4 regions of the Chryseobacterium cucumeris genome follow, and region 3 is predicted to be linked to each of the others. Evidence: riboswitches for the same ligand, from Rfam matches in the RefSeq annotation. Region 3 holds a riboswitch; each other region holds the start of a gene.

Region 1 (7,533 bases), 1.6 Mb from region 3:
GGAGGTAAATGAACTGGCTAAAAAAGCAGCCGGACAGGTAAAAGTAGGAAATCCTGCTGAAGAAGATACTCTTGTAGGACCTATGGTGAGTGTAAAACAATTTGAAAGAGTACAAAGTTATATCCGTCTGGGACAGGAAGAAGGAGCCGTTCTGCTTGCAGGTGGTGAAGGAAAACCGGAAGGTCTTGAAAGCGGTAATTTTGTAAAAGCAACCATCTTTACCAATGTCCGTAATGATATGCGTATCGCGCAGGAAGAGATTTTCGGGCCTGTACTGTCTATTATTCCTTATGCTGATGAGGAAGAAGCAATTGCCATTGCCAATGACACTACTTATGGTCTTGCTGCTTATATCAGTTCTGATAATCATGAACATGCGGAACGTGTAGCTGCACAGATTGATGCCGGAAGAATCTGTATTAACGGGTTTGCCCACGATCCATACGCTCCTTTCGGTGGTTTCAAGCAAAGCGGTATTGGGCGTGAGTTTGGTGTATTCGGACTGGAAGCTTACCTGGAACCCAAAACGATTCTGGCTTAATATGATCTCTTCACAGCAAAAATATTCTCAGCATTGCTTTGCTGTGGAGATTCTATGATCCTGAAAAGTTTTGTAAGTTTGAATAAGAATTGATCAAGAAACAACTATCTGAGCTATGAGCGAAAATAATATTCCTTTTCCCATCAATTACTCCTGTCATTTTTCAGAATTCAGGGAAGGAGAACAGTTTGCCCGGATTCACAGCCTCGGCCTGGTGCTTTCCGGGGAAATGGAACTTAATGATGGCATCACAAAAACGATATTTAAAGAAGGAGAACTCTATTCTGCCAGAAAAAACCATTTATTAAAATTTGCAAAATATCCACCCAAAAACGGGGAAATCAGAACTATATCCATCTATTTTGACGATGCCATGCTTCATGATTTCAGCCGAGAATATGGGTATCAGGCAGAAAAAAAGGACAATGTTCAGGCCTATATAAAACCAGAGCAAAAGGCATTACATTCTTTTATGTACTCATTATTACCGTATGAAGATCTTCCTGCTTCCGAAGAAATCTTGAGGCTTAAACAAAAAGAAGCTCTCCTTTTACTGTTGAATTACGATCCGGATCTTAAGGATATTCTGTTTGATTTTTCCGAGCCTTATAAAATAGATATTGAAGCTTTTATGAATAAAAACTTTCACTTCAATGTTAATGTAGAGCGTTTTGCTTATTTAACGGGGCGCAGTTTATCTGCATTTAAAAGGGATTTTCAAAAGATATTCGGAATTCCGCCAAGACAATGGCTTCAGCTTCGAAGATTAAAGGAAGCCCATTTTCTGCTAAGCCAAAAAGGAAAGTCCGTTTCTGATATTTATTTAGATCTTGGATTTGAAAATTTATCCCATTTCTCATTTGCCTTTAAAAAACAATTCGGCTATCCGCCAAGTGCTTTACAGGCAAAATAACTTAGATTTTGAACCATTAAGATCCTATCAGAACGATTTTCAACTACTTTATTCTTCAAAAATTTTAATAGTTTAAAAATAACAGATCGTGCCATGAAAATCATAACACGATCTGAATAATTGAATCTAATTATTGTAAAAGTTTTCTAAAGTGCATATTCTACAGAAGCTTCTTTGGCAGCAGCCACCATTGCGATTAAAGCTTTTTCGGTTTCTTCCCAGTGTCTTGTCTTCAGTCCGCAATCAGGATTTACCCAGAGCTGATTGGCAGGAATGACATTCTGAGCCTTTCTCAGCAGTTCAGTCATTTCTTCTTTCGATGGTACTCTTGGTGAGTGAATATCGTATATTCCCGGACCAATTTCATTCGGATATTTGAAATCGGCGAAAGCATTCAGCAGCTCCATCTGAGAACGTGAACATTCTATCGTAATGACATCGGCATCCATATCAGCAATATTTTCAATAATATCGTTAAATTCAGAATAACACATATGCGTATGGATTTGAGTGGCATCTTCTACTCCGCTTGCTGAAATTCTGAAAGCTTCTACGGCCCATTTCAAATAGTTCTGCCAATCTGTTTTTCTTAATGGAAGACCTTCTCTTATGGCAGGCTCATCAATCTGAATAATTCTGATTCCTGCTTTTTCCAGATCCACTACCTCGTCACGAATTGCCAAAGCAATCTGCTTACAAGTTTCTGAACGAGGCTGATCATCACGTACAAAAGACCACTGTAAAATGGTAACCGGACCTGTCAACATTCCTTTTACCCATTTTTCAGTCTGAGATTGGGCATATTGAGACCAGTACACCGTCATCGGTGTTGGGCGGGAAACATCACCGAAGATCACAGGAGGTTTCACACAACGGCTTCCGTAGCTTTGTACCCAACCGTTTCGGGTGAATACAAATCCTTCCAGCTGTTCTCCGAAGTATTCCACCATGTCGTTACGCTCAAATTCTCCGTGAACCAATACATCAATTCCGATGTCTTCCTGCCAGCGGATTGTTCTTTGCGTTTCCTCTTTCAGTAAGGTATCATATTGTTCTGCTGTCAGTTCTCCTTTTTTGAATTTGGCTCTCCAGCTTCTCACTTCTGAGGTTTGCGGGAATGATCCGATCGTAGTGGTTGGGAACAAAGGAAGCTGCAATACTTCCTGTTGCTCTTTTTTACGGATTTTGAAGGTGTTTATTCTCTGAGCATCTTTTTCAGTAACAGCATTGGCTCTTTGCTTCACTTCTTTATTATGGATAAGAGAAGAAGTTCTTCTGCTTTCAATTGCTTTTTTATTTTCTTCAAATGCTTCAAAAATCTGTTCATTTTCCGTTCCGGAAGCCAGTTGTTTAAGCGTTACGACTTCCTTTACTTTTTGTTTTGCAAAAGCCAGCCAGTTTTTAATTTCCGGGTTAAGACTGGTTTCAAAATCCAGGTCACAGGGTGAATGAAGCAATGAACATGATGGTGCAATGAAAATTCTTTCAGATCCTAGTTTTTCAACCGCTTTACTGATAAAAGACAGCGACTTTTCGTAATCATTTTTCCAGATATTTCTACCGTCAACAACTCCTAATGAAAGGCTTACACTTTCAGGAATGCTATTCAGAATATCATCCAGCTGCTCAGGACTTCTAACCAGATCAACATGCAATGTATTGACAGGAAGTGAAACGGCAAGTGAAGTATTGTCTTTTAATCCGTCAAAATAAGTGGCAACGATAAATTTCAGTTTCGGAAAACGTTTTCTGATTTCGGCATACACAGAAAGATACGTTTCTTTGGCTTTCTCATTTAAATCCAGGGCCAGAAAAGGTTCATCAAACTGAATCCATTCCGCACCCTGATCCTGAAGTTTGGTTAAAATCTCGATATAGACTGGAAGAAGATTTACTGCCAAATCCAGCTTATCAAATCCCTCTTCTTTTTCTTTTCCTAATAACAGATAAGAAACCAGTCCGATAATCATCGGTTTTGCATTGATTCCCGCTTGTTTTGCTCCGGCAAATTCATTGAAAATCTTATCTGAACTGAGCTTAAACTGTTGATTTTTATAAAATTCCGGAACGATGTAGTGATAGTTGGTATCGAACCACTTGGTCATTTCCATGGCAGTGATATCCAATCCGTCTTTCTGATATCCTCTTGCCATTGCAAAATAAAGATCCAGCTCAGTATTGTTTTTTTTAAGCACCACTTCATGATACCGTGTTGGAATAGCACCTACGACAAGGCTCATATCCAATACCTGATCATAGTATGAAAAATCATTACACGGGATAAGGTCTATCCCTGCTTCTTTCTGGATATTCCAGTTTTGGTTACAGATAGTTCTTCCGGTATTCAGAAGTTCTTCCAAAAGGATTTTACCTGACCAGTACTGCTCGCAGGCTTTTTTGAGTTCTCTTTTGCTACCAATACGCGGATAGCCAAGAATGTGAGTTTGCATTTTTTTAAACTTTTTAATTAAACTTATTGGGAAAGTTCTTTAAAAGGCTTCGTAATATTTTATCGGAAGAATTTTCAGGAAAGTCATGACATGGCAGACAGCGTAATTTCCTTTACAAAGGAAAATACTCGAATCTGATATATCATCTATATGACCCCAAAGCTTCAGACCGCGAAAGCATTGTCAATTCAGTAAAGGCAGGTCTCCTGACTTGTAACAGTTTCCGTCATCCTTCCCGCTTTTGGCAGTGGAGCTGCAAGGACAAAAACTTTTGGTGTGTTTACTTACAGTTGCGCGACAGCTCGTGATTTTCACACGATTCCCTATTAATCTACCTTAAGTAAAACCTTTCCTGTTTGATGAAGTATCTGTAAAGAACTATACTTTTACCTTTAACAAAGGTTGTCAGTAAAAGCTTTTAATTTTGTGTAAAATTAGTAATACAGAATAAAACCACAATTGAAAACAAATAATTAAGCAAATTAAACTTAAAAAAGTAAAAATAAAAGCATATAATTCTGTACATTTGACTGTTTTAATTAATTAAAAGAATAATATTCTGTGGAACAACTCGATGATAAGGATGTACAGCTGCTCAGGCTCCTCCAGAAAAACGCCAAACTCACCGTTAAAGAACTTGCTAAAGAAGTGAACCTTTCTACTTCACCGGTTTTTGAAAGGGTAAAAAGGCTTGAACAGGAAGGTTTTATTAAAAGATATGCGGCAGTTCTTGATGCTGAAAAACTGAACCGCGGATTTACGGTTTTCTGCCAGATCAAACTCAAAATTCACGACCGGTCTGTGGGGTATGATTTTGTAAAAGAAATTTTAGAAATTGAAGAAGTTGCCGAATGCTATAATATTTCCGGAGATTTTGATTTCCTTCTGAAAGTGCAGGTGCGGGATATGAAGCATTATCAGGATTTTGTATTTAACAAGCTGGGATCCGTAGATTCTATCGGCAGCACGCATAGTACTTTTGTGATGGCTGAGGTGAAAAACAACCATGGACTGACGATATAGATTTCTTTTAAAGTTAACGCCGTCTGAGGATAAAAAAATCCGTCAATAATGACGGATACTATTATTGTTTTGTTTTTTAGTACTTAATTGGCAGCCGGATCCCTAAGTTCTGTTGTTAAACCTATTGATTTTAACAGGTTCTTACTGTCGAAAAGCAATGTTGTATAATGTTTGCCTTTTTTAAAAACCAGTTTTGACCCTCCAGGAAATTCACTGTCTGCTCCCGATTTTTGTATTTTGGCATTGTACTTACCGAACTTCGTTTTACTGTCCTGTAATGTACTTTTATTCAGAACAAGACCAAAAGGAAGCCCTTCCACAATGACAGATTTATTGTCTGAAGTCACAAAAAACATCTCATTGATACTATTGTCTTTTCCCAGGCTGCAATAAAGCTCCAGTCCTGTTTTCATAGGCCATTTTGCATATTTTTCTTCGTTGGCATCTTCATAAAAAACAGTTTTTACGTTCAACGCTTTTGAAATTTTATCCGGAGTCTGTGGGAATATGAATTCTGAGTTTTTGTCCAGTAAAGAACCCAACACGGCTGTTTTCTGTGAAAATGCAGTTGCACTTAATACCAGAAAAAAGATGGTGACAATGAAATGGAATGGTCTCGTCTGCATAAAAATATTTTAAATTGTAATGATTTGATGGCTAAAGATATTAAAATTTTGGGCAAAGCTCTATTTTAAGCAATTTTTTACATCGCACTTCTGTTTTTGGCTATTTTCTTTCCTGTAAATTGAACACGGTACCGGCAGGATCGGTAATCCAGTGCATATTTTCAGGAAGCTCTTCTATTTCGTCACAGGTTTCCACACCGTTTGACAGCAGATATTGTGTAGCAGCTTCTACATCGGGAACGGTAAGCTGGAGCCATGTTTCAGAATGGGTATAGTTATCAACACAATCCAGCCATATGATATTATTCCCGAATTTCACCTCGTGGGTTCTGGAAACAGTGGGATTTTTTATCGGCTTTTCCTCAACTTTCAATTTTAAAATATCCCTGTAAAAAGCAACCGTTTTTTCGTATTTATTTTTGGGAATTTTGATAGCGATATTAATTCCTGCCTCAAATTTTGTATTCATAGTATAGATTTTGAACTTTATAAACAGATTTCAATTCTTTGATGGCATTCTATTATTTCAAAAAAACATTCAGATAATTCACAATCATTGCCGTCTGCATCATCAGGCTTACATGGGTTTGTCCGGGAGCGATAGCCAGCTGGGACTTTGGTAATTCGCCCATATCTGCAAAAACATCACCTCCCAATAATTTATAGGTTTTTGAAAGTTCTGTTTTATCCAATCCGTCATTATCACCAGCTATGATTAAGACAGGCACCGGAATTTTAGAGATATTATCATCACCCAGGTCAAAAGGCTGTCCGGCAGAAGCCATCATCTGCTCCAGAAATGGTTTCCATTTTGTTTTATCAGGTGCTACAGCATTATAGGCAGTATGCATAGGGCTGTTTGTGAAGAGTTCAGGTTTCATTCCTTCAAGAGCTTTATTTACTTCGGGCAGCCATCCGTTAGTTTTATAGGTTGATGAAATGATAACCAGTTTGTTCAGTCTTTCCGGACTTTGAATAGCCAGTTTATAGGCCACTTCACCTCCAAAGCTGTACCCTGCCACATCTGCCTTGTCTATTTTCAGATAGTCCATTACCTTTGTAACATCACTGGCTAAAGTAGCATGCGATAATTTCCTTTCTGAAAAAGGCGTGTGACCATGTCCCTGTAATTCAAGAGCTATTACTTTTCTGTTTTTGGACAATTCCGGGATCAATTCACCCCAGTTCAAATCAATCGTCATGAAAGCGCCATGTAACAGTACAAGAGGCTTTCCTTTGCCATAGACTTCATAATAAACTTTGATGCCATTAACAGGTGCATAACCACTTTCAGAAGGTTTTATTTTTTGTCCATATACCGGAGAGGAGGCAAGGATAATAATAAAGAACAATACTGCAGAGAATTTGAATAGACTTTTCATAATATTATCAGATTTGGTGGATTAATTTTAAGTCAAAGTTACCAACCCGATCGGAAAACGGACTTGTCACAGGGCAAGATTTTATAGAAATGAGAGGAATAGTTTAAGGATTGGTTTAAACTTATTCCCAAAAAACATTTTACTTCATTACATAAAATAAACTTTAATCATTCTACAATTAAGCAACTAAAAAATAAAAATTTTACAATAATTCTATCATGGTTGATAAAATTTTATTAATTTCGAATTGAACTAAACGTACAATTTATTATGAAAAATTTAAAGAAAATCGAAAGAAAAGAATTGAAAACAATTAAGGGAGGAATTGACTGCAGAGGTGGTCAACTTTGTTTAATCGGTGGTAAGTGGCAATGTATGCCTTACGACGGATGCGGTGGCGGAAACCAGCCTTAATTTCAGTGTAATTCAATTACTTGACTATGAAAAATGTAAAAAAAATTTCAAGAGACCAGTTGAGGAATATTAATGGCGGAGCGACAAGCTGCTCTGAAGCCTGCTGCCCACCTCCGGGAATCAAAAGATGTCCATGGGTGATCTGTGTTGCGCCATGTGATATTTTAAGTTAAAAGACTGTATT
Region 2 (7,533 bases), 1.6 Mb from region 3:
TTGTCTTCATCACTGTCCTGATCATTATCATTGATTCCGTCTCCGTCTAAATCTCCATCCATGTTGATACGGTCTTTTTTCATCGATATAACCACCATTTTCTGAGGAACTACAAGTTCATAATCAAGTCTGTAATCTCTGAATCTGTGCTCATATGGATACTTGATGTAGTTTGGAAGTAATACTTTATTGTTGACCACTTCTACAGGAACTGTAAGCTGGATAGGGAAGTTATATCCTTTTCCTTCTTTTTTGATGATCAGATACGGTGTTTTGATGTCCGGTTTTCTGGTTACATCTACAGAAATATAATCTTCTTCATACACTGATTTTTTATCAGAATAAATATCATTGTCATACGCTTTGAAGCTCTGAGGAATGTTGATCTGTTTTACATCCACATAAACAGTATCTGAAGTAGTATTGATGGCAACATTTTCTACATCTTCCTTACTTCCTCTGTAGATCATATCTTTCTTAGCCATGCTGATACCGAAGTAAGTTCCAAGTCCGATCAGAAGAAGGAATAAACCTCCTACAACCCATCCGATATTTCTCAGTTTTGTTTTCGGAGAGAATATTTTGATACTTAACAAGCTGAAAAGGATTGCCGGAATTAAACTTCCGATCACCATCATCGCAGCCAGTACTTTATCCAATCCCTGATCATCCATATAGAATCTGATCTCATTAGCTCCCGGGAAGTCTGTGTCCATTGCGAAAAGGGCAAATAATACAAACACTCCGATAATGCTGCTTACAGCCATCAATACGAAGAATCCTCCTACAATATACTTAAATACATTCCAGATTCCGCTTCCTGCATTGTTGATGTATGGCTTGTTTTCGTTATAGATTTCTCCGACCCTCTGAGTAGATTCATTGGCAAACTGTACCAATTTATTAGACTCATTCTTAAGATTGTCGAAGTTCATAGGCTTTCCCTGCATTTTCAGGAAATCTGCTGCTGTTTCAGCTTTTGGAAGTACGATCCAAAGGATTACATATAGAAGACCTATTAATGAAGAAGAAATGGCTGCTGTAAAAATTCCTAATACGAAGATTCCCAGCCAGATTGCTCTCATGGTAGTAATATCCATTCCTACGTACTGAGCTAAGCCTGCGCAGACTCCGGCAACTTTTTGTTTTTCGGGATCACGGAACAGCTGCTTTTTATCGGTATAATGAGTTCCTGAATTATAGTTTCTGGCAGATGTTTTTTCAGAATAATAAGCTTCTTCCTGCTCTTCGATTTTTTCAGGGCTTCCGATCTGTGCGATTACCCTTTCTACATCGGTATCGTTGATCACTTCACGTTTTCCTAAAGAATCTTTGAAAATTTCCACCATTCTTATTTCTATGTCATGCATTACTTCATCAGCCTCAGAAGCATCCAGAGAGCTTCTCAGTGCGTTCAGGTAATCGCTGAGCTTTATATATGCGTGTTCTTCTATGGTAAAAGAAAAACCTGCGAGTCCTATTGAGAGTGTCTTGTTCATAGCTTTGTTTTTTAATTTTGTTGGGTGATTTGGTTTACTGAGGCTGTCAGTTCATTCCATGTATTGAGAAGTTCATCCAGGAAAAGTTTTCCTTTTTCTGTGATCTGATAATATTTTCTGGGTGGTCCTCCGGTAGATTCTTCCCATCTGTAAGAGAGAAATTCTCCGTTTTTAAGTCTTGTAAGAAGAGGGTAGAGGGTCCCTTCCACTACATCCAGTTTTCCTTTTTTCAGTTCATCAATAAGATCAGAAACATACATTTCTCGGTTATTGATGAGACTTAGAATACAGAATTCCAGAATTCCTTTTCGCATTTGCGCTTTGGTATTTTCGGTATTCATCTTTGATAAGTTTTGTTAATTAGTTATATTTTTAGAAAAATGCCCCTAGCTAGCTGAGCCTATTCTAATTTTACATTACAAAGATATGTAAATAAAATGGTATTATGCAATACAAAGTAGTGAAATTTTTAAAATAAATTATTTAAAACACTATAAATCAATATAATAATTTTAATCATCAATTTTGAGTCAAATGGATTTTAGAAGAAAATGTCTGAGAATTTTTAAATTTTTAGATAGAATTTTGAAAATTGGAGAGAAAAAATGATCTTTTATCACTTATCACTCATGTTCTAGCCCCGATAGCAGCGGTTACCCCACAGCAGCCACGGCTTTAGGCAGGCGCGAGGAGTATGAGCGGATAGCGGGAGAAAGCTTCTTATCTGTGAATACTGTTTTATGGAAAGGGAAATTCTGGCAGATAATGAGAACATGGATTTTGAGATCGGTATTATGATTCGTATTTTTGTTAGAAATAAAAAAGACCCAAATCATTCCTATTACCATGAATATTTTAAATAAGTACAGGCACTTATCAGTATTTCTTTTGGGACCGCTCTGTTTCGGGCAATATCAGTTTGAAATTAAAAATGTATCAAAGAACTATGATGCAGTCATTCAGACAGAAAACTGTTACGATGACCGATGTGGAGGAAAAGGAACGGTGGAACTGTTTGACCATAAAAACAGCAAAGTACAGACTTTTGTTTCTGATGATCTTGTTGTATATGCGGAACAAGGCCAAAAACTGGTTCGCGGGAAATTGATTCCGCTTTCAAAGGATCAGCGTAGTGTAATTGTAGATGATTTTAATTTTGACGGCACCGAAGATGTAGCGATAAGAAACGGAAATATGGGAAATTACAGTTCGGCTTCTTATGATGTTTATGTATTCAATACTACAAGAATGGCATTTGTAAAAAGTGAAGAACTTACAGACCTGGGCTCAAACGGTTTTGATTTTTTTGAAACAGATGCTAAACGAAAGCGTCTTATTTCCTACGGTAAGTCCGGTTGTTGCAGGATTTTTACAACAGAATATACCGTTATTCCGAACAAAGGGCTGGAGAGAGTGCTGGAAAAAGAGGAGGATATGACCAATGAGGATCAGGTAAAGGTCATAACGAAAGAAAAGATCAATAATAAATGGATTACCAGAACAAAGGTATATCCGTCAGATCAATATAACAGAAATAAAAAGTAAGATGAAAATTCAGAAAGAGATAGATTTTATTCTGGCAGTAGATGCGCTTAAAAATGTACAACGAAGAAATTATAATGCAGACGATTCCCGAAGAGAGAATACGGCTGAACATTCCTGGCAGATCATTATTCTTGCCCAGATCCTTTATCCATATGCTAAAAACCGAGCTGATATTGATTTGCTAAGAGTGATAAGAATGCTTTCCATTCATGATCTTGTGGAAATAGAAGCCGGAGACACTTTTATTTTTGATGAAAAAGCTATGGTCGGAAAGTTTGAAAGAGAGAAAGCTTCAGCCCAAAAGATCTTTGGAATTCTGGATGAGCCTTTACGTACAGAATTTTTTAACCTGTGGCTGGAGTTTGAGGAAGAGAAAACACCGGATGCTATTTTTGCCTGTGGAATCGATAGAATTATGCCGTTTATTTTAAATTCCCATACTACAGGAAAGAGCTGGACAGAAGCCGGAGTGACGGAAAGACAGATCCGGAATATGCTTGAAAATGCAATCAGCAGAGCATCAGACGAAATGGGAGAGGCTTTTGAACTTTTATTGAACAGAAGTCTGGAAACAGAAAAGGTATTGAAATAATGTCAATGAAAATATTTAAAGCTTCGGGCGGCCTTTGGCCGCCCGAATTTTTTATAATTTATAGTATCTGGATTGGTTTTTTGAATTCGTCGATGGCTACAAAAGTAAAATCACCTACAATAGCTTTTTCTCTTTCATAGGAGTACATCTGTTCAGTGTAAATTTCAACATTCACCTTCATACTGGTTTTTCCCACGTATGAAACTTTTCCGATCAGTTCCACAATAGTTCCGGCAGGAATAGGTTTTTTGAAATCAATTTTATCACTGCTCACGGTTACCACTCTTTTTCTGGCAAAACGGGTTGCGGTAATAAAAGCTACTTCATCCATCAGCTGCATGGCAGTACCTCCAAAAAGGGTATCGTAATGATTGGTGGTGTTAGGGAAAACCGCTTTAAAGATTCTGGTTTCGGATGCTTCAATTCTTTCTTCTGTAGTCATATATCATTATTAATTAAAGCGAAATGAAATAATACTAAAACAACAGAATAATGACAGGAATTGATAGAACTCCTGAAACAATCCATCAGATCAATACAACTTCAAATCGCGAAAGTTACATGTTTAAGAAAAAGGCAGGTCTCCTGACTTGTAACATCATTTATCTCCTTCCCATGCCTCGCACAGTGGATCTTTGATAAAGACTTCAGTTACTTTACAGTTGCGCGACAGTCCGTGATTTTCACACGGTTCCCTTTTAATCTGCGGTGATGCAGAACCAATTTCTGTGATGAATAAGCGTAAAAACTTTTCGAATGCAAAAATAATGAATTTATTCCGGATTATGATAAATAATCTGGCTGATTACTCTTCCTTTCTTAATCGTCCAGAGAGTAGTGTATCTGTTTTCCCCTGAACCATTGATCATATAAAGGAAAATATTATCATTGTCGAGGGAAGTTACCCCGATGTTCTCAAAATCCATGGTAGGCTGGAACATGTTTTTGATGGCTTCCCTTACAAAAACAGATCCTCTTCCGGGCTGCTGCACTCTGATGGATTTGATTTCGGTCATTCCCTCAGGAAGGTCATTTCCAATTCCCCATGGTTTTACTTTATCAATCGTAAGAATTTTTCCATCTGCATCTTTTTCCTTTTTACGGTATCCTGCATTGGAAGGGTAAATATCAATGACTACTTTGCTTCTTTGGGCGGTAGGGATTTTAGGATCGGAATTATCGGTAAAAATAAGGGATCTTCCATTTTTGGATTTGGATGGAGTATAGGCGGGAAGCTGGTCTACATAAGCAATACGTCCTTTATTCACCATTCCTTCTTTATCAAGAGTTTCATAACGCACAAAAGGCTTGTCGTCATCCTGTTTCTCAGGATATTTGATCCAGATCCATTCTGTTTCTCCCGGAGCCGGTTTTACATAAACAAATACATCACCTTTGCGCATACGGATCTTATCAACAATTTTTCGGTAGTCGTCTTTATGTACACGTACGTTGGCATATCCTTCCTCAGCTTTTACCACTCCAAAAGGAACTTTAGTTTGTCCTTTTACAAAGACAACAGATAAGATACTGAAAGCAGATAAATAGAATACTTTGTTTATGAAAGTCATCATGAAATTTTTTTGATCCCTCAAATATATAAATTAAATGCTTTTCGGAAGATAATTATACCGTTGCAGTTCATTTAAATCTTGTATTTGTTTCAGATAGCCTTCACGCAAAAGAAATATTTGGTGTGAAATATCAAGAACTTCCTGATAATTATGGTCAGAAATAATGAATCCCTTATACGCAGACTGTTCAATGATTGCAGCTTTCAATGCTGCAGAAATTTTCGGAGAAAGACTATGGAAAGGTTCGTCCAGTAAAACAAAATCAGCTTCAGAATAAATAATCATCAAAGTTTCAATAATTCTCTGTTCACCTTTGGAAAGGTTTTTAGGCTTTTCATGAAGGAAAGGCTGTACGAATTCTGATGTAAAAAGCAGCTCAGTATTCTTTTGATTACAAAAAAGAGGAACCAGGTTTTTTATTTTTATATTTTTGGGTAAAAAAAGATCTTGTGGCAAGTAAGCAATTCTGTTTTTTCTGTCGGAAATGCTTTTCAGAATAGTGTTGTCATATTTTATAAACTGAGTATCGCCATATTCAGTTCCGAAGATAATTTTTAACAGGGTTGATTTCCCGCTTCCATTTCTGCCCAACAGGCCTATGATTTGTCCTGTTTCGCATCCTATATAAATATCCTGCAGAATTTTCCTCTCATTAAAAGATTTGGTTACGCTATCAACATGCAGTCTGCTCATAAAAATAATGTTATAATTTTTACAATAATCCCCGATACTATTGTTCCTGTCCAGAGAAACATCCTTGAAAAGCCTGAATTGGCATAAAAGTAATATTCGCTTTTAAGCCTTACTTCATATATAAAATAATGAAGAACAGGTAAAATCAGAAGAAAACTTAATCCAAATGTTTCAATACTGAAGGGAAGCAAACAAGAAATAAGTAATGAAAACAATAAGGCGGGGATCTGTATTTTTTTATAAAAGATCCAAAGAATAGTAAAGTTTCTTGCCATGTTCAATACTTTATGAATTCAAATATATTAAAAACCTTTATACAAGAGAGAATGAAAAGCTTCATTAAAAAATAATAAAAAAGAGAGAGCTCCGAAAAGTGCTCTCTCTGTATTTACGTAACTAAATCTTCGGATAGATTAATTAAATTCTCTCAAGTTCATCTGCGTCAATTGTGGTTTTGAAAGTTCCGTAATTGACAATCACTTTGTTTCTGGAAATTTTCTCAATGGTTCCGACACTGGTACTTCCTGTAATACGGACACGTTGTCCGATTTTCATCCATACAGCACGATCGGTTTTACGCTTTTCTTCCAGTTTTTCATTGGTTTCAGCAATTTTTTCAATTACTTCTTCTTTTTTCAGCTGTTGAGTGATTTTTCTCTTGACAACCTGCAGGCGTTTGGATTCATCCTTATCTGTTCCCAGTTTTCGGAATTTTTCCTGTTCAAGAAGCTTTACAAAATCTTTTACAACATCCTTTCTGGATTTTCCTTTGGTATAACTGTCGATGAATGCTTCAATCTTATTTCCGAACTGAAGTTTGCGGTGTTCCTCTTCATACAGCTTCTGGAAATTGAAAAGTTTCTGCTGAAGCTGGTCATTCAGTTTCTGAAGGTTATCACGTTTATCTTCTACGGATTCTTTTCTTTCGGCAAGATCGGATTTCAGTTTCTCAACCTCAAATTTTTCCTGCTGCAGTTTTACAATCGTCTTATCAAGATTCACAATATCATGCTCTACCTTTTTCTTGGCCGAATGGATGATAAATCTTGGAATTTTATTCTTTTCTGCAACTTCAAAAGTAAATGAACTTCCTGCCTGTCCCACTTCAAGCTTATACATCGGCTCCAGTGTTTCTTCATTGAAAAGCATGGCTGCATTCTGGGCGTTGGGAAGCTGTTCTATCACCAGTTTAATATTGGTATAGTGCGTTGTGATAATGGCAAAACTCTTTTTATCATAGAAAAACTCCATGAAACTTTCTGCCAGGGCACCACCAAGCTCCGGATCAGAACCTGTACCGAACTCATCAATAAGCAATAGCGTATTGGCGTCTGCTTCACGGATGATTCCTGACATTTTCTTCAATCTTGATGAATAGGTGGATAAGTGGTTTTCAATAGATTGGTTATCGCCAATATCCGTCATAATTTTCTCAAAGAAAAACATTTCAGATTTTGGATGAACCGGAACCAGAATACCACTCTGAATCATCAGCTGTAATAATCCTACCGTTTTCAGGGTAATTGACTTTCCACCGGCATTCGGACCGGAAATACAGATGATTCTGTTATGTTCTGTTAAGGTAAGTGTTTGAGGGTGAATGGTTTTGTTCTCTACTTTGTTTCTTAAC
Region 3 (7,533 bases):
GCCCCGAAAGCCTGATTATTATTGGCATTACTGTACACACGGTAATTGATCTGGCCGTTATTATCAATGAAGTTTACAGAACCGTTGGTATGACCAAACCATTCTTCGTTCACCATAAAATATCCGTTGGTATAATTTGTAGAAGCTACATATGGAGAAACCGGAGTCATGGTAGAAGAAACAGGTGTTTCATTAAATCCTACATTGAAATTCCATACATCCCAGGAACCATTTTGCAATGCACGTGAGGAAGCTCCAACACTGGAATATCCGAAATCTGCATCCGTCGGATTCTTTACCCAGTACGCCCAATATCCGTTCACGGTCCAACCTGACTGCCAGTGATCGTTTGCAGCATCTACAATGGTGTAGCTGTCGAAATCATAAGCTGTCGTATTGACAAAACCATTGACCGGATATAACGGATAAGTGGTATTTCCGCTTTTGATCAGGGCATTGGTCCCCTGACCGTTCAGATCAAATCCAATCCCTCCGACTGCTGATCCAAATTGTGTTCCCTGATAAAGCAACGTATATAATCTGTGGTCTGCTTTAGCAATAGCTTTCAGCATATCTTCTCCGGTAGCACTTCCGTTCCATTTGAATCCCCAAACCACCGCATCAGGATTTTTACCGTCGTTCCACTGTACTACAAAAGCAGCCTGATTGGTTCCCGACCCTACCCAATACTGAATATCAGCAAAACTGATGGTAGTGGTATTAAGCTTGCTGATCCCTGAAATATCATTTCTGGGTACGCCCTGAACTTTTATCTGTGCATTCGATACGCATGCGAACAGAAAAAGCATCATAAAAAGATAAAACTTTTTCATTTTTTATTAATTTAAATAGATTGTATTATTATTTGAAATGTAAATCGTAAGCTCCTGCCACTTCTGTAGAAACTTCTCCCAGCCATCCGGCTTCCTGATTGACTCCTGTATATATTTTCATAAAGTCTACGCCCGGAAGTTTTACATATTTTCCACTTCTGTCTACCGCCCATGAAATATCAATATTGGAAGCTTCATCATTATTCGGAGCATTGTCTGCATATCCGAACTCATATGATTTTCCTACCCAATAGGATCCGTCCCCGTTCTGATCGTAGAAATTATTTGCCAGTCTTGTTCCAGAAAACCCGTAAGAACTTTCGGTAAACCATAAGGGATAATAGCTTTGTACGTGAAATGTATTTTTTGTTTTAAACCCCTGATTTCCGAGGTTGTCACTCCACTTGATATATTCAACATCGGTCTGCCAGAATTCAGTTCCGGCTACAGGTGTTTTATTTTCGTCAGGCTTAAAATAAGTTATGCTGTAATCTTTTACGGTAGCATTTTTAAAATATTCACTGCCTGCAATTTCGTACCATTCATCATTATCCGGCTTTCCATTTTTATTTCTGTCGTAGGCAACCATAATAATTCCCGGTTCGCAAGATCCTGAACGTTGATCCGCAGCATCATTTCCAAAGAATGCATTTCCCAGTACTTTAAAATCACGTCCATTCAGATTGGGAATCGTATGATCAAAACCAAACACTACATATCCGCCATAGCCACCAAGACTGATCATGGTGGAATTACCTCCTACCAACGATTCGTTGGCTTTCTGAAGCATATTCGCGGTAGTATTTCCTGGTAGATATTCCGGAATTTCGTTCATAAACTGCCCTACGGCAGGACGGAACTCTAATACTTTAGAAATATATTTACTGTAAGGTGTTTTTTCTTTGGTAACGATTATTTTAGAATGAAAAACCTGCTCGTTTCCTTTATTGTTAATCTTCAAAGTCAAAGGATAAGCATCTGCAGTAGGACTGATGAATTCAAGTTCTGAATTCTGAGAGATAATAGAGTCATTAATACTCCATGTAACCGATCCTGAAGCATTGGTAGGAATACTCAAAACCTTTAAACGTTCAATGGTATAGGAATCATCAAGTCCATTAAATGTAAATTCATTTTCATCATCATGTTTACAGGCTATCACTCCTACAAGGAAGCAGGATAGAAATCCGATTTTCAAATAAGTAAAGCTATTTCTGTTCATTTTTTAAAGTTTGGTTATTTGTATAAAAAAGCGAAGTGGGCAGGTATATTTCCCCCTTCCGTTTTCCATTTAAAGTGTCCGTTTTTATCAAAGCAATACACAAATCCCATGGATACATAATTTCTGGCATCTGTCATGTAGATATCTTCTGTGATGGGATTTACGGCAATGCCGTAAGGGGTTTTAATGGCATCTTCATATTCTTTATCAAAAATTCTGTTGGCAATGATCTGTTCTGTTTTTACATCAATGATTCCAAATGTCTTTTTATAGCTGTGGGTGTTGTAATTGAATTCATTTCCATAGAAATAGAGTTTATCATTTACGATTGTCATTTCACTCACGGAGAGATGAAAATCTTTCTTGACTGTTCCCGTGGCTGCATCTATGAGATAAAGACTGGAAGGAACATTATAATAATCTCCTCTTGAGGTTACATAGAGATCACCGTAATTATCTTTTTTAATGTGATGAAGATTGATGGCAACATTTATTTTTTTGAGTTCGGTAAAAGTATTCAGATCAATTACCGAAACAGTATTGTCATAATCGGGAGCTTTATATCCTCCGGAATTGGCAACAAATAAGGTATTTCCCACAATTTCTATTTCTTCGGGCTGATATCCTACCACTACCTCACGCTGGATGGAAAGAGAAGCCGTATCAATTTCCACTACTTTCCCCTTCGGTGCTTTCGGGTTAATCGCTACAGGTCCGGCGTAGCTGCTGGCATAAGCTTTTCCGTTTTTGAAAGCAAGGTATCGGCAGTTTTGTAATGGAATAGAAGTAATACGTTTAGCCGTTTTAGCATCCAGCACTTCAATTTTATTGGAAACATTGACTACGATATAGAGCTTGCTTCCATAAACTTTGATATCATTTCCTACATCTCCCAGCTCTTTTACCACATTGGGATTGATTTCTGCATAAATATTTCTAAAATAAGTTCCCTTGGTGTAATCAAAAAAATCCAGGGTACATTTATTACTCCCCATATTCCCTTCATTGAGCATATAGAAGCCTTTTATTGCTGTGTTTTCTGAAGGAAGTCCTTCCACCACTTCCTGACGGACAATAATTTCATCTGTACGGCATGAGGTAAGAAAAGCTAATACCAGAAATAAAAAATAAAAGTTTAGTTTTCTCATAGGGTAAAGTTTAGAATAAGTTTAAAGTTTCTTCCGGGCATCGGATAATTGAGGACCACATCATAGTACTGATTGAAAATATTATTCATCTCAAAGCTTACCTTAAACTGATGATTCGCCCAGTTGAATTTTTTCTGAACAGACAAATCGTGCGTATACCAGGGCTGCACATAATTGTATTGAATGTTATCCTGGTTCACGTCATATCTTTCTCCTACGTACATTGCACTGTAATTGAAACTCCAGTCTTTATAATCCGCCATCAGACTGAACGATCCGCTATGCCATGGGGTATAAGGAATCTGATTGCGGTAAAAAGTATCTTCAGGATCACTCATATCTCTTGCACTTTGATAAGTGTAGGAAAGCAACGGTCTAAGAATAACTTTTCCAAGCTGCATTTCAGTCTGTACATTCACATCAGCTCCAATGATTTCAACCATTCCCAGGTTCATCATCAGCCAGCGGAACATGCTTCCGTTCGGAGCTGCCACAATTTTATCCTGTACTTTGTTGTAGTAACCGTCTACTTTAGCATAAAATGTTTTAAAGAGACGGTTGTTATAATTCTTCTGATAGGTAAATCCTACATCGTACTGATTGGTAAATTCAGGTTTCAGGTAAGTATTTCCGATATTGGTATAATACAGATCATTGAAGGTCGGAAGTCTGAAAATTCTTTTATAGAAAGCCCTTAGAGTAAGCTCCGGAATTTTTTCCGGCTGATAGCTCATAAACACTGCAGGTGTCCACTCTCTGGCATCTCCCGGTCTTTTATTTTTTCTAACTTCTTCAAATGTAAAGGTTCCTAAAAGGCTTCCCAAAATTTTGAATCTGTTCCACTGATACGTTGTTGCTAATGCGACCAATGTAGTGTAGCGGGTAGGATAAGAAAAGTTATCCAGATTCGCGTCCAGATTATTGTACTGAAAATCTCCACTCAGGCTGACATCCCAATTGGGAGTGATTGAGTAAATATTGGAAGAGGAAAGATAAAGTTCCCTTTGAATGTAGGTATTATCGGTATAAATAATAGACTGCGAACGAACCGTGTCCATGAAATGGGTATAATCGTAGGCAAATTTTGCTTTCAGCTGTGTTTCAAATTTCGGGAACAGTTTTTTTCTCAGATTAGCCTGTACAAAATAATTCTCATCGGAAAGTCTCGCTCCTCTTCCTTCAAAGCGCCCGTTAACGATGGGTGCCGGCATTCCGCGGTTTGAAATATAACCGTAGCCACGGATATTCCAGCTTCCGTTATTTAAAGTTCCGTTGAGAGAAGTTTCAAAACGTTTTGCCCGAATATCTGAATCCTGTCTTTTGGCAATGGTATCATAGGCTTGCTGTCCGTCCGGATATTTCTTCGCGTACCGGAACCTGTAAATTCCGTCACTCTGCATAAATTCGCCACTGAAACTGGCAGAAACCCTGTCTGAAATTTTCTGCTCCAGCCGGAATGACGGATTGAAGAGGTCTATGGAAGCACTTTTGGCTCTTATCACAAGATTGGTTTTTCTTGTTCCTTTAAACACAGGAGTTTTAGGCTGTAAATAAATAGATCCTGAAGAACCGAAATCTTTTGCAGGTTGAAAAATTTCACTTTTCTGTCCGTTGTATAATGAAATTTCTTCCAGATCATCCAGAGAATACCTTCCCAGATCCACAAGGCCGTTTTGGGCATTTCCTAATTGAATTCCATCATAGAAAACACCTACATGCTGGCTTCCCATGCTTCGGATGTTGATGGTTTTCAAACCACCCAATCCGCCGTAATCTTTAATCTGCACACCCGAAAAATACCGCAGCGCATCTGCTACAGAATGACTGTTTAATCTTTCCAGCTGCTCTCCCTGCAGGGTTTGTGCAGGTATAATTTCTTTAAAATTCTTTTTGTAAAGATTGATTCCTTTAATAGTCTCTTCCTGAAGACTGTCTTTTTTCTTAGTTTGGGAAAACACAAGTTGAGATGTTAACACTAATATTGTGAAAACAGCTTTATGAATTGCAGAAGTAGTTAGTTTTGCTGCCATTAGCTCATTTAGGGTAATGAAGACGCTAATGGGGTATAAGAATACAACGATAAAGCACAGCTGTCACTGCACAGAATCATTGATGTCCTAAGCTTTATTCCACGAAAGCGTCAAACGATTATTGTCTGGCAGGTCTTCTGACTTACTCCATTTTTGAAATCCTTCCCATTAAAAAACAGTGGATATATTCTTCAAAAACTTGGTGTGGAGCTTACAGCAGCGGGTCTGTCCCGGATTTTCACCGGATTCCCTTTTAAGAGCTTTTTACGGCTCACCAAATTCCGGCAAAGATAAATAATTATTCCTAATCCCCAACTAAAATAATGATTTATAAACAATTAAAGCTCCCGAAGGAGCTTTAACATGATTTCAACAAGGGTTTCTTTTTAAATTCCAATATTCAGAAAAATACTGAATCTTGATTGAGCTTCAATATCTCCTCCCGCCAGGCGTGTGTACATGGGAAGCATGACTTCACTTCCCAGGCTCAGCTTTTTATAAGAGGCTTCAAATCCCAGTTTTCCGTACAAAGCGCTACCAGCAGTATTCGGCAGTGCCTCATCAAACTGTTTGTTCTGAGCGTAGACTTCTCCCTGAACTCCAGTTTTTACAGAGAATATAGATTTTTCATTTCCTGCAACCTGATAAAAACCCGTTGCTGCATAGTTCCATTGGTTTCCAAAACGGTAATTTTTCTTATTCTCTGTTTTGATCATATAGTCTGTATTGACCAATACGGCTACTTTATTTTTCTGAAACTTATAATTCAAAGCGGCCTGATAATCCCAGCTTCCGGTTCCCAGCTGAAAGCTAGGGTTGACACCGGATGCTCCTTTTTCATCAAACTTGCCAAGTGGAATTTTCACGCCCAAACCTCCACTCAGATGATGGAAATTATCTTTAGAGCTCATCAGCTGGTAAATTCCCATCAGGTTTAAATCTCCTATTCCATTGATTCTAATATCTCCCTGCATGGTTTTCTTTTCATGAAAATGGAATGGCAGACTCGCATAAACACTCAGCTTTTTAGTCAGAGGAATTTTCCCCCAAAGTTGCAGCGTATTGAAATACTGATCTTGGGTAAGGTCTTTTACAAACAAGTTCTCTTTAGCTTTGTAATGCTGCGCAAAATACTTAATTCCGACAAACTGTGGATTCAACAATGACTCAAAGCCGGAAGATCCGTTTCCTGCTGCACAGCCGCAAGCATCACAGTCATCATCAAAATTGAATCTGCTGAAAGTTTCCGGAGCAATATAAGCACTGTCTCTGATGATCTTTGCCTGATACTGACTAAACAGGATCAAACTTACTATCACTATAATCTTCTTCATGTCTTTTATAAATTATTCTGCAAATTTTGGATTGGATATAAAATTTTTATCCGATAATGTTTTCAGGAACGCAATGATCGATTGTTTTTCCTGGCTGTTCATAGCAATTCCTATGTGGCCGTTCTGTTTTAGCTGAGGATCAAGATTGGCATTATCTTCTACCTGATCAGAATAGAAATTAAGTACCGCCTCTAACGTGTAAAATCTTCCGTCATGCATATAAGGTGCGGTATATTCTATATTTCTTAAACTGGGAACACGGAATTTCATCCAGTCGACCTGGTTAAGAGTAACTCTGTAACGTCCGGCATCCTTGAATTCTGTATTGTAATACATTCCCGTATTTCTGAAACTCTCATCAGTAAATAATTCTCCGCTATGACAGGAAGCACATTTCTGATTGAATAATGCCATCCCCTGAGATTCTGCCGAAGTCAGCTGCTCTTTTCCCTGTCTGAACCGGTCATATTTTGAATCTGCAGAAATTAAGGAAGCCATAAACTGCGACAATGCTTTCAGAATTCTTTCTCCGGTAATAGTTTCGTCTCCATAAGCTTCCCTGAAAAGTTTTTTATACTTCTGGTCATCTTTTATTTTTGAAATGGCTTCCGGTATGGAACTGTCCATTTCATTCACATCAGTAATCGGGCTGATGGGCTGCTCATTCAGATTGTGAATCACTCCGTCCCACATATATCTTTTCAAAAAAGCCATATTCTGGATGGGCGGTGCATTCCTGATTCCGATTCTGTCGTCTACCCCATGGCTCACCGTATGACCATGATGGGTAAAAGCATTTTCCTGAATATGGCAAAAACCGCATGAAATGGTATTATTTCTTGAAAGCCTGCCTTCATAGAATAATTTTCGTCCTAGCTCCACTCCATTTTTGGTCACCGGATTAATGGATGTATCAAAAGTCATTTCCGGAAAATAAGAAGGAAACTCCAGATTGTAGGCTTCATC
Region 4 (7,533 bases), 1.8 Mb from region 3:
CCAACAGGAAGCAGAAAGAATCAGGATTGTTTCCATGGAAAGAATCATGGTAGAGTTTAACAAAATCATGATGTCTGAAAAACCGTCTATCGGATTGAGACTGATGGAACAAACCGGTCTTATGAAGCTGATTATTCCTGAACTGATCGAACTGAAGGGCGTGGAAGAAGTGGAAGGACAAACTCACAAAGATAATTTTTACCATACGCTGGAAGTAGTGGATAATATTTCTGTGAATACCGATAATCTTTGGCTACGCTGGTCTGCCCTTCTTCATGACATTGGAAAAGCTCCGACGAAAAAGTTTGTAGAGGGAACAGGATGGACTTTTCACGGGCATGAATTTTTAGGTTCAAAAATGGTAAAAACACTTTTCCAGAGATTGAAATTACCCTTGGGAAGTGATATGAAATATGTTCAGAAAATGGTCAAGCTTTCATCAAGGCCTATTGCACTGATTACGGATGATGCTTCAGATTCTGCATTAAGAAGACTTTTATTTGATGCCGGAGAAGATCTGGAAGATCTTTTCACCCTTTGCAAGGCAGATATTACCACTAAAAATTCTAAAAAACAGGAGAAATTCAAAAGAAACTTTGAATATGTAGCGGTCAAGATCAAGGAAGTGGAAGAAAAAGATCAGGTAAGAAACTTCCAGCCGCCTATCACCGGAGAAGAAATTATGGAAATGTTTAATCTTAAGCCGGGCCGTGAAATTGGTATCCTGAAAGAGAAAGTGAAAGAAGCTATTCTTGAAGGTGAAATTCCCAATGAAAAAGAAGAAGCGACGAAGTTTGTCATTGCTGAAGCTGAGAAACTGGGATTAACCTTATAATTCAATTTAGAAAAATATTAAAAATTCCGGCGGGATGTTCCATCCCGCCGGAATTTTTTTCTTAAGGAAACAAAGCCGGCCGGTTTCTTCGAAACCGGCCGGAAAAAAACACAAATGATGAAAAAATAAAAAATTATTTTTAGAAGTAATAATTATTGCGGGTTAAGGAAAGTTCCGTTAGCACCAAGACCACCTGTTTTAAGGGAGGTAAGCTTGGTACCCGTAGTTGCTGAATATACAGTCATTTCGCTTTCCTGAGTGAATTGTTTAACATCTGATGCAAAAATTCTACCATCAATAACATTAAATCCATAAAGCGTAAAATAAGGACCACCATCTGCAGCTGTTAATAGCGGGCTTGCAGGAACTGTTGGTGTAGCTAAACTTGTTGTATACACTTTATTGGCAGAACTGAAATAGATTTTATCATTATCAATCTGAAGATTGGTAGCACTTGGAATTCCTGTCAACGTAACTACCGGTGTCATAGCCCCTGTGCCGGAGATTTTATAGATATAAGAATCAGTAGCTGTAGAAGAAATTGTATATACATTGGATTTGTATGAAATAGTACTGTTAATCTTACCATTCGGAACAGTAAGTTCAGTTTTACTGTCATTAGAAGTATTGATATAAGTAATCATATTTCCATATCCGGAAGTAGCATTCTGCACAAAAATATTTCCACCTGCTTCTACTGCTTTATCAGCCCCGCCTGTCATCGTGATTTTGCTTACAAATGAATAGTCGGAAGCCTTATATTTTGTTACACTTGTTGCATTCGTAGAGAAGTTTAGATTAGCAACATAGATAAAATCATTAGCAAAAGCAATTCCTCTCGGGTTATCAATCTGATTAGTGATTACTCCTAATTTCTTAAATGTATAACGGTCTACTACAACAATTTTGTTTGAGTTATTGATCACAAGATAAGCCTTATTTCCATTAAGACCAATGGTCTGAAGAACGTCACCCAGAATTTCTTTATTGTTATTGTACCCATATACGTCATCCTGCTTTAAGCTTAAATCTCTTGTCAGGAATGTTACTTTAGCACCCTGGCTGTTAAAATTACCTTCATTAGAGATAAAATATCCGTTCTGGTAAGTGATCGGAGAAATTTCAAACTCGGCAGAGTCACTTGTACATGAAGACATATTAAACAATAGTACAACTGCAAATAAGACAGTTAAAAGTTTAGTTATTTTCATAATTTATTCAATTTTAATTTATTAAAAATTTATTGCTGCATACACACTATAGTTTCTTTTTGGTAAAGGATAGAAAGAAACGGTTTTATAGTAGGTATTGGTTAGATTATTCACTTTAAACCCTAAGGTATATTTTTTTGCTAAGGTGGCAGAAACTCCCATATTTAAAAGAAAATAAGGATCTATAGCTTCTGATCTCTTTTCATCACTTGTGGTGTAGGTAACACCGTTCAGCTGTCCCTGTGCATAAAACCTGAAGAAACCATATTCGTAATCTATACCGGCATTTCCCCTGTGCATGGGAACGTAAGGTCTCTGCATCTTCGTTTCTTTATCGATAGCTTTTGCATAATAGTATGCTGCATTGGCTCTGAATTTATGATTTCCCCACTGCTTGCTGAAAGACAACAGGGATTCCAGCCCGTAAGATTCGGATTTATTGACATTGTATGCCTGCCAGTATCCCATAGCCGTTGGAAGCCATACAATAAGATCTGTGATGTTCATATAGTAGGGAGACAGAGTAAGTTTGAAATCTCCCACTTTGAACTCATTGGTCATATCCACCTGAGTAGAGGTTTCCGGTCTCAGATCTTTATTTCCTCCCGGTTCATAATAAATATCATTAAATGAAGGATATCTGAAGTTTTTGGATACGTTAATACTCAGATCATACCATTTTGCGGCGTTCCATTTTCCGGAGAATGAATACATAAAAGGAGACTTTACATCTTCTACAAAATCTTTTTTGAATCCTCCTTCAAAACGCAGATCTTTTGTTGCAAAATACCGCAATAATCCTGAAACAGAACCTATATTCCTGCTGACATTGGATATTCCGCTCTCGTACCCTTCTCCTTTATTAATCTGAAATTCTCCGATGATATTAAAATTCCATTTTGAATTCAGGAAATAATTAAAATCATTTTTAAAGATATAATTTTTCCCGGTTCCTCCACTGGATTTAGGTTGGTTTAACGAACCGAAATACTGAAAATTCTCTTCCGTATAGGCTGCTTTAAGGGAATTGCTGAACTTCGCTTTGTTCCAGTCCCAAGAAAGAAGACTTCTTACACTTTGAGTTGTATATTTTGTTTTTGTTCCCGTTTCCTCATATACAGGATAATGCTGTGAAGAATCAAAAAACTGGCTTTGCCACGAAACCTTATGATCGTTTGTAATTTTATAGGATGCTCCTACATTGAATGTCGTATTGTAATAATTCCCGTTTCTGTTGATGTAATTTAGATCGCTTACCTTATAATCATTTTCACTTACGGAATAATTTCCGGAGGCTTTAAAACTGAACTTATCATTGCTGTAAGAACCTTTTACAAAGTTATTATAGGTATTAAAGGAAGCCACTTCAGAGAATAAAGAACCATGGAAGCCTTTATTAAAATCAAGAGTATTATTCAGGTGAATACTTCCCCCGATGGCACCACTTCCGTACACTACACTTCCTCCACCCGCTTTGATACCGATCTGATCATAGCCGAACAAAGCAATATTATTGATATCTCCCTGGCCTAAAAAATTAGAATTGATATTAATTCCGTTCCATACGAATGCAGTCTGCTGGGCAGTTGTTCCTCTGAAAGAAGGCGAAGAAACAGCACCACGGCCATTTTCTTTAATGAAAACCTGCGATTGAAACCTCAGAAGCTCCGAAAGATTACCGGAGTTTTTTTCAGCATCTTCTGCTGTAATTGTTTTTACGGGATGAAAAAGTTTCACCCTGTTCATCTGGTTGTCGAAGACATAAATAGTGTCAATAGTTTTCTCTTGTCCAAAAAGAAAACACCCATAAGATGAAAAAAGCAGTACTAAAGATCTTTTTATATCCATACTTTTTTACTTTTCCTCCGAAAGCAATATGTTTTTAATTATAATCCTGGCAGGTCTCCTGACTTTCGCATTCTGCTCCTTCCCGTTTTTACACAGTGGCGTTTTGCAGAAACTTGTGTTGCGATTTACAGTTGCGGGGACAGTCCGGGAGTTACACCCGATTCCCTTTTCATTCCAAAATACTGGAAACCAAAATTTTTGCAAAGATAGTTTTTTATATGTATTTGCCAAAAACCAGACTTTTCTATACAAAATATGCTATCCTTTTGTTATATACACAAAAAAGAACGGCCGCTTTCAATATTGAAAACAGCCATTCATCCCACTACTTTACTATTTATATATGTTACTTTTTAATAAATTTATAAGGCTCCTGTTGTACTCCTTTTACGGAATATTGTAAAATATAATCTCCTTTTGACAGGGATGAAACATCAATCTGTCCTTCTACAGTATCCAATGATTTTACCTTTTGTCCAACCATATTATAAATTTCTGCTTTCTCTATTTTTCCTTTTCCTTTAAAATACAGGATGTCAGCCACTGGATTAGGATAGATACCTATATTGTTTTTCTCTTTCACAGCATCACTCACCGATAAAAATTCAGAAGTATCCAGGTAAAAAGCAATCATCTGCCCTGAAGCATTCGTCCCTGACCCGGCAATTTTCTTTCCGTCCTGTGAAATTGCAAGAGGAAGTCCCATTGTTACTCCATTAGTGGCAATTCCTAAAGATGCCGCATAATCATTCAGGTTAATTCTCCCGGCGGCAGAGGTCCAGATAAAGCCTTCTCCTGACATGGGAGGAGCCCCAAATGCTCTGTAATACCCGATCACTTTTTTCCCATCAGCAGAAATCCCGGTGGCACCTCCTTTGAAGCTGAAAGAAGCATTAGGATGCGTTATATAAGTAAGTCCGCTCACAGCATTCCATACATAAGGATTAGGATTTGCCGAACCTATTATTGTATTTCCGTCAGCAGAAATTCCTCCTGCTTCTCCTACATGATTCCCATTATTATCTGTAATAAAACTTTCCACTCCATCCTGCCATTTTGCTCCGCTTCTTGTTCCGGTTGATTCATCCTGCCAGCCTACAATCACTGTTCCTGCTGCATTGATTGCGTTTGCTCTGGAGCTGCGTCCGGGAACTATACTTCCCAGATCTACCACGCCGTTTACTTCATCCCATTTCACAGCATGCGCATTCGCTGCGGTGAGAAAACCAAGACCAACAATAGTATTTCCATCAGTCGACATTCCCCAGGTAGAGCTTACGCTGCCATCCCATCCTGTAGGTACAAGCCCGCCTCTGTTTACCCATGTGGCCGTAGCGACATCATAAGTAGATATTTCATTGAATCCTGTTGCGGCATTGGTAACCGACGACGATATTTTGGTTCCGTCATTCGAAACAATGGTTCTGCCTGCAGCCGGATATCCGTTTGTTATAGAACCTATCTGTACGAGTCCTCCTGCAGCATTCCATTTATATATACTTCCTGCACTGGTGTGCAAGCTTACTACTCCATTATCCGATACTGCGCCTACATTATAATTTCCCAAGCCGATTACAGTAAGCTGCGCTTCTGCAAAACCAAATTTCAAGAAAAGATAAGCTATCAATATTTTCATTGACATTCTGTAAAAATTTTTCATATTTTATTATATTTAGCGTTTTGAATTGGTGAAAACAATATTAATACAACATTCACTCAATTAAAAGAAATTGACTTTCATAATTCGTGAATTTTAAAAGAGTTTAATTTTTAAAATACTAATAACCAAATAGATATAAAACAATATTTTGAATATGGATTTTACCGGAATTATTCAAAAAAACACAAAAAACAATTTATCAGGACAAAAATTATTTCAAATCTTACTGTTTATTTTCTGCTTCCTTATTACCAAAGGACAGTCCGGCCCCGACTTCAATATGCTAGCAGATAAAGCATTTCTGAAATTGTATCAGAATCCCGACGAATGCATCAGTTATACCCAGGGAATTCTTGTGAGTGATCAAAACGCGGAACACAAAATTGTACTTCAAAATATTATTTCACAAGCTTTTGCCCTGAAGGGAGACTATGTACAGTCTGTCAATATTTTTGCTCAAAAAGAAGATATTGATCAGAAAAATAACCTTTCATATTTTATGCAGGTCTTCAGTGGTTATAATCTTGCTGATCAGTATCAGAATCTGGGTTTATACAATCAGTCAAAGACAATTATTACCAATCTTTTATCCGATCAGAAACTTCCTAAAAGTAATGATCGTTCCTTAAGAATCACCACTGCAAAATTGTATCAGCTTCAGGCATTAAACTCAGGAATCAACAGAAACTATCCTGAAGCCTTACAAAATCTTGATAAAAGCAACCAATACCTTGGGAATCATAATGAAGAGAACAGAATTTTAAAAATAGAAAACAGAATTTTTCGCTCTTCTTATCTGCTGAAGCAGAATAAATCAATAGAATATAAAATACTTATAGAAAATGTGATTGCTGATCTTGAATCTCAGAAAAACCAGCCGTTTCTTTTAGGTTTGGCTTATGAGAATCTGTCCCAATACTATTTTCTGAAGCAGGATTATGCAACCTCTATTCAAAAATTGGAGGCAGGTCTTCGATTGATCGAGAATCTTCCGTTTAATAATTTAAAAATTAAAATTTACGAATCACTGTCCCGTAATTATTACGCGGTACATAATGATGCAAAATATCATCAGTACAATAAACTTTACACTGATTTAAAAACAAAAACAGATTCCGGTTCAAAAGAAGGGATACGATATCTGGTGAAGCTTGTGGAAACCAATCAGAATAAAAACATTGAATTTCAGAGGTATATGCTTTTAAGATCTTCCTCGGTTTTAATCTTCATTTTATCTTTGATAATCCTGGGCTTGCTTGCCTATTTTTTAGTCATTAGAGGTAAAAATAAAGATTTAAAAAAACAGTTTGATTTCTTTGAAAAGCAGACCAGCCAAAAGACTCAGCCGGCTATTTCAAACAAAACAAATACAATAAAAGATAACGGGACGCCAAAAATATCGAAGGAAAAAGAAGATGAAATTCTCCAAAAGCTAGAAGAATTTGAAAAATCCGATAGGTTTCTCAATAAAAACATGTCTCTGTCGCTGCTTTCTTCTCAAATGGAAATCAATACAAAGTACCTTTCCGAAATTATTAACAGTAAGGAAAAAAACTTCAATGGATACATTAATAAACTTAGAATCAATCATATTGTACAGCTATTAAGAACTGATTCTACTTTTCTTAATTATAAAGTGAGCTATCTTGCAGAATATTCCGGGTTTTCTTCACACAGTGCTTTTACAACTGTTTTCAAATCTGTTACCGGCATGTCTCCCAACACCTATATTCAGGAAATCAGTAAAACAAAAGTCTTATGAAATCAATTTTAAAAATAGTACTGCTGCTGGCTGTTTTTTGTCATTGTGTGAAAGGCCAAAAGACACCCGATAGTGTCTTAATAAAAAAAGCAAAACTTGAAATTTATGACAACCCCGATAACACCATCAAAATCGGGGAACAATTATTAAAAAAATCTCATGATATAAAAACCTCCATTGATCTCTATATGCTGCTTTCAACAGCCAATATTGCTAA

The links. A riboswitch is a leader RNA that binds a small molecule or an ion and turns the genes downstream of it on or off. The one in region 3 is predicted to bind cobalamin.
Region 1: another riboswitch for cobalamin. It lies ahead of metE (5-methyltetrahydropteroyltriglutamate--homocysteine S-methyltransferase); the one in region 3 lies ahead of JNG87_RS21335 (TonB-dependent receptor plug domain-containing protein).
Region 2: another riboswitch for cobalamin. It lies ahead of JNG87_RS14030 (acyl-CoA thioesterase); the one in region 3 lies ahead of JNG87_RS21335 (TonB-dependent receptor plug domain-containing protein).
Region 4: another riboswitch for cobalamin. It lies ahead of JNG87_RS13355 (TonB-dependent receptor plug domain-containing protein); the one in region 3 lies ahead of JNG87_RS21335 (TonB-dependent receptor plug domain-containing protein).

Annotation. Positions count from the first base shown of each region.
Region 1 is NZ_CP068760.1:1,571,761-1,579,293, forward strand. Features, by position in the region: gene JNG87_RS07020 (aldehyde dehydrogenase family protein) at 1-541, shown strand, start outside; gene JNG87_RS07025 (helix-turn-helix domain-containing protein) at 657-1,454, shown strand; gene metE (5-methyltetrahydropteroyltriglutamate--homocysteine S-methyltransferase) at 1,601-3,904, opposite strand; cobalamin riboswitch at 4,083-4,270, opposite strand; gene JNG87_RS07035 (Lrp/AsnC family transcriptional regulator) at 4,466-4,927, shown strand; gene JNG87_RS07040 (hypothetical protein) at 5,011-5,553, opposite strand; gene JNG87_RS07045 (VOC family protein) at 5,654-6,022, opposite strand; gene JNG87_RS07050 (alpha/beta fold hydrolase) at 6,075-6,935, opposite strand; gene JNG87_RS07055 (bacteriocin-like protein) at 7,206-7,349, shown strand; gene JNG87_RS07060 (bacteriocin-like protein) at 7,376-7,522, shown strand.
Region 2 is NZ_CP068760.1:3,126,375-3,133,907, forward strand. Features, by position in the region: gene JNG87_RS14010 (PspC domain-containing protein) at 1-1,499, opposite strand, end outside; gene JNG87_RS14015 (PadR family transcriptional regulator) at 1,511-1,840, opposite strand; gene JNG87_RS14020 (XAC2610-related protein) at 2,346-3,044, shown strand; gene JNG87_RS14025 (HD domain-containing protein) at 3,046-3,636, shown strand; gene JNG87_RS14030 (acyl-CoA thioesterase) at 3,695-4,078, opposite strand; cobalamin riboswitch at 4,194-4,375, opposite strand; gene JNG87_RS14035 (hypothetical protein) at 4,410-5,210, opposite strand; gene JNG87_RS14040 (ATP-binding cassette domain-containing protein) at 5,241-5,903, opposite strand; gene JNG87_RS14045 (endonuclease MutS2) at 6,321-7,533, opposite strand, start outside.
Region 3 is NZ_CP068760.1:4,736,979-4,744,511, forward strand. Features, by position in the region: gene JNG87_RS21320 (DUF5074 domain-containing protein) at 1-833, opposite strand, end outside; gene JNG87_RS21325 (cell surface protein) at 862-2,055, opposite strand; gene JNG87_RS21330 (YncE family protein) at 2,070-3,203, opposite strand; gene JNG87_RS21335 (TonB-dependent receptor plug domain-containing protein) at 3,200-5,233, opposite strand; cobalamin riboswitch at 5,343-5,527, opposite strand; gene JNG87_RS21340 (transporter) at 5,620-6,567, opposite strand; gene JNG87_RS21345 (cytochrome-c peroxidase) at 6,580-7,533, opposite strand, start outside.
Region 4 is NZ_CP068760.1:2,977,474-2,985,006, reverse strand. Features, by position in the region: gene JNG87_RS13365 (CCA tRNA nucleotidyltransferase) at 1-835, shown strand, start outside; gene JNG87_RS13360 (YncE family protein) at 988-2,046, opposite strand; gene JNG87_RS13355 (TonB-dependent receptor plug domain-containing protein) at 2,068-3,894, opposite strand; cobalamin riboswitch at 3,925-4,103, opposite strand; gene JNG87_RS13350 (T9SS type A sorting domain-containing protein) at 4,241-5,554, opposite strand; gene JNG87_RS13345 (helix-turn-helix domain-containing protein) at 5,709-7,316, shown strand; gene JNG87_RS13340 (tetratricopeptide repeat protein) at 7,313-7,533, shown strand, end outside.